One region of the Paenibacillus sp. YIM B09110 genome, then DNA from elsewhere that is predicted to be linked to it. Evidence: riboswitches for the same ligand, from Rfam matches in the RefSeq annotation. Region 1 holds a riboswitch; the other holds the start of a gene.

Region 1 (2,201 bases):
TCGCGATTTATATTAGAGGACTTCTATGCGAAATTGGAGCTATTTATTAAATTTAATCAAGGTGAAGTTGTTCCGGGAGTTAAAGGGGGAAGGTAGAGATGATTACTGGTTCTGCCGTTAAACGAGCGGAACGATTTGCAAGCGATTTTCTTCTTGAGCAAGTGAAAACTTCATATCAGATCATAGATAAAGGCATTGTAAATCAGGTTTGTGTAGTTGAGACAGAGAACTGTAAAGTAGTTGTGCGTATGAACGATATAGGATCATATTCAAGCTATTTCAAAGAAAGATGGTGTATCGAACAGTCTGCTGCGGTTGGCATTCCAGGACCAGAGGTGCTGTCTATTGGTATAACAGATGACACTGCGTATATGATCCAAACCTTCGTAGATGGAGAAAACGGGCTGGACAGTTCGGTTCCCAAATCTAGTATTTGGAGGCAGCTTGGCGAATATGCCAAACGTTTTCACTCCATTCAGGTGAAGGGATATGGGGAAAATCTGATTGATCCCGTCCATGGTGAGTTTCAATCACCTCCTCATGCAGGATCGGATGGCAGTTGGTTAGGGTATGTGCAATATAATATCAATAGTTTGACGGAACTTGATCCACTGATTGGACTGGGGGTAATCTCTCCTGTGGAATCGCAGAGAGTGCGTAAACTGTTCGGAAATATGAAGGAAAGAACGTACCGCTTCGGATTAATTCATGGAGATATCTCATTGAAGAATACGATTGTCACTCAGGCTGGACAAGTTATGTTAATAGATTGGGGCTGCGCCGAAGTAAGCACGGTACCGCATGGAGATATTATCTATCTGATGCAGCGCTATATACATAGCGAAGGTCCAAACAGTGAGGAATTCGAAGCATTTATAGACGGTTACGGTATAAGTGAAAAGGACCTTGATGACTCTAGACATATACTGATATTAAGATCTTTCGATAAACTCAGGTGGGCCATTTATCGAAGCCCTGATCTGATCGAACCCTATGCTGCGTACGCGAAGAAAGCGGTTAAGATGATTATGGACTAGCAATTAATTGGAATGGCTGCTTTGACTATGTAATAGCTATCCTGAAACGCTTGCTTTTATTTGAATTTTCGGACTATAATCAAGTTAAAGTCATTATTAGGTATGTGTGACTGGCGTAAAGTGGGAAACCACGAGGGAGCACATATTTCATACAGCCGTACGCCTGGGCAGAGGTAAGGGGGATATCCCCTTACCTTTTTATGTTTCAAGCAGAATAGAAAGGGCTGATAACATGAAAGTAGAAAAATTAATACTTGACGGTAATCGAGTTGCTGACGATATGAAGGAACAATTAGTTGTTAGAGTAAAGGAACTCTCTGGCAAAGGGATTGTCCCATGTCTGGCCACCATTCTAGTAGGTGACGATCCTTCATCAGCTACTTATGTACGAATGAAAGGAAATGCTTGCAAAAGAATCGGTATACATTCTATACGAGTTGATCTTCCTTCGAGTACCACAACGGATGAATTAATTGCTGCAATCAATAAACTTAATGATGAGCCTACTGTTCATGGAATATTGTTACAGCATCCGGTTCCCCATCATATAGACGAGAGAGCTGCATTTGAAGCCATCCGTATTGAAAAGGATGTAGACGGTGTAACCACTCAAGGTTTTGCTCAAAATGCTTTTGGCTTGGCTGACTATCCTTCCTGTACACCAGCAGCTATTCTTGCTATTTTGGAGTACTACAATATTCCTATCGAAGGAAAACATGCAGTTGTCATTGGAAGAAGTCCAATCCTTGGGAAACCTGTATCCGCAATGCTTTTAAACAAGGATGCAACGGTGACAACTTGCCATTCTAAAACGACCAATCTGGAAGATATCGTTCGATTAGGCGATATTGTTGTTGCTGCTGTTGGTAAACCGAAATTTGTTCAAGGTGATTGGATTAAACCAGGTGCCGTAGTAATTGACGCTGGTTATAACAAAGGTAACTTAGGGGACGTTGACTATGATGCTTGTTTAAAGAACGCTTACGCAATCACACCTGTACCAGCAGGAGTCGGGCCAGTAACAATTGCTACTTTACTCAAACATACCGTTGAAGCCGCTGAAAAATGTGCAATTTAACAAAAATAATTTTGAAATGAGTGGATAACAATGGAGGGAAACTTTGGAAAGTCGTATGGGCGGTTTTGGTTTTAAAATATACAAAA
Region 2 (2,201 bases), on a different contig from region 1:
TATAAAATCTTTTTAAAAATTAGCTTTTGCCGCCAAAAATCGGCGATAGTCGGTTACGCTTGAAATATAGGAAAGTATATCATTAAGCCATACTTTCTCTATATTTCTCGGAATGAAACGCGCAGCGCCACCAAAGGACGGCGACAGCCGTTTCACCTTAACGCGACATGATAAGGAGGCAGCAGGCATGAAACGTATTTTATTCGTGTGTACCGGCAATACATGTCGCTCCCCAATGGCGGAAGCGATGCTGAAACGAATGGCCCATATGAAAGGGATTACGGTTGCTGTTCGTTCCGCAGGCGTATCGACGGTTGACGGACTTCCAGTCTCGAAACATGCGCTGGACACGCTTCGCGAACGCGATATCGATCATAAGGGATCTTCCAGAGCGATGACCGCTGAAGCGGTTGAATGGGCAGATCTTATATTGACGATGACCTCCGGACATAAGAGAGGGCTGCTTCAATGGTTTCCTGAAGCGGTTGACAAGACGTATACGCTTAAGGAATACACCAACATAGACGAGCGTGTTCTTGCCGATATTGAGGAGCTTGAAGGGCTTTATACGGACATGCACATGAAGCAGGCTCTCGGTCAGCAGCTTACGTCCTTGGAACGCACGCGTCTGCTTGAACTGGAACGGCGCATTCCTGACTTCGACATCGCTGATCCGTTCGGCGGCTCATTTGCTTTATATGCTAGCTGCGCGCAGGAAATCGAGACGGCGCTTGTCCGTTTGCTTGATAAGATTTCCAAGCGATAAATCGCACTGTCATAGGTGTTTGCAATTGATTGATTTTTTGTCGTTTATCGGCTATGATAAAAATACAAATTAGGTTTCCGATGTAACTGGCGACGGAAGTGGGCTAACCACGGTGGAGCATCGGATCATACGGCCGGTCGCCTGGGCAAAGAGCAACATGCTAACAAGCATGTCATGCTCTTTTTTTGTCTTCATAAGGTCTGTCTTCTTATGAGCCGCTTAGAATTCTCCGTGAAACGAACGCTGAACAGCCTATAGTCCTGATCGGCCGTTTACGCTTGACAAATGCAGGTATAATAAGACTGTAATTGAGTTCGAGGGAGGTCAAAAAAACCTATGAAAATTGCAATTGGAGCCGATCATGCCGGCTATGTGCTAAAGGATGTTGTCGTGCCCTTCATTGAATCGTTGGGACATGAAATTGTCGATGTAGGCTGCGACTGCAGTCAATCGGTTGATTATCCGGACTACGCGCTTCCTGTATGTGATCTCGTTGCGAACGGAGAAGCCGATCGCGGCATTCTGATCTGCGGGACGGGCATTGGGATGTCGATTGCCGCTAATAAAGTGAAGGGCATTCGCTGTGCGCTTGTTCATGATCTCTTCTCAGCTAAAGCGACTCGCGAGCATAACGATACGAACGTGCTTGCCATGGGTGAGAGAATAATTGGTCCGGGCGTCGCTCAGGAAATCATTCGTATCTGGTTGGAAACGCCGTTCTCGCAAGGTGAGCGCCACCAGGGCCGATTGAATAAATTAGCTCAAATCGAACAACAATTTGCTTCGAAATCCGTGTAATCGATATGACGGAAGCATATATGAATGTTCGCGATCCGCTGGAGTCGATTGCTTCGAATGTAGAAACGATCATAAGGGAACTTGCTTCGGCTGGCGGATTGTCGGCTGGACAGCTGCTCGTTATAGGTGTTAGTACAAGCGAGGTGCTTGGTCAGCGCATCGGAACGGCAGGCACGCTGGATACCGCCGAGCGAATATTCGCCGGTGTCGAGGCTGTTCGCAAGGAAATCGGATTTCATCCCGTTTATCAATGCTGCGAGCATCTGAATCGCGCGCTTGTTATCGAACAGCCGGTTGCTGAGCGGCTCGGTCTGGAGCTTGTAGCGGCAGTTCCGATTCCGAAGGCGGGCGGTTCAATGGCCGCATTCGCTTATCGGACGCTCCCGGGAGCTTGTCTAGTCGAGACGGTGGCGGCACATGCGGGCATCGATATCGGCGATACGCTGATTGGGATGCACTTGAAGCGCGTTGCCGTACCGGTTCGGCCATCGATTAAGAGCATCGGCGGCGCCCATGTTACGATGGCGTTCACGAGACCGAAGCTGATCGGCGGCATCCGCGCCGTGTATGAGTTTGATGAAGCTGCGGCAAAGCCGGAGCAAACGAGCGGCACATGCGACTGATTCAGATTTCTTTC

What was found. A riboswitch is a leader RNA that binds a small molecule or an ion and turns the genes downstream of it on or off. The one in region 1 is predicted to bind ZMP and ZTP.
Region 2: another riboswitch for ZMP and ZTP. It lies ahead of rpiB (ribose 5-phosphate isomerase B); the one in region 1 lies ahead of V8F51_RS06870 (bifunctional 5,10-methylenetetrahydrofolate dehydrogenase/5,10-methenyltetrahydrofolate cyclohydrolase).

What each region holds. Positions count from the first base shown of each region.
Region 1 is NZ_JBANSP010000004.1:34,731-36,931, reverse strand. It holds gene V8F51_RS06880 (nucleoside hydrolase) at 1-96, shown strand, start outside; gene V8F51_RS06875 (phosphotransferase family protein) at 99-1,037, shown strand; ZMP/ZTP riboswitch at 1,134-1,213, shown strand; gene V8F51_RS06870 (bifunctional 5,10-methylenetetrahydrofolate dehydrogenase/5,10-methenyltetrahydrofolate cyclohydrolase) at 1,270-2,115, shown strand; gene V8F51_RS06865 (hypothetical protein) at 2,159-2,201, shown strand, end outside.
Region 2 is NZ_JBANSP010000034.1:3,324-5,524, forward strand. It holds gene V8F51_RS28445 (low molecular weight protein arginine phosphatase) at 188-766, shown strand; ZMP/ZTP riboswitch at 839-920, shown strand; gene rpiB (ribose 5-phosphate isomerase B) at 1,103-1,564, shown strand; gene V8F51_RS28455 (TIGR01440 family protein) at 1,570-2,187, shown strand.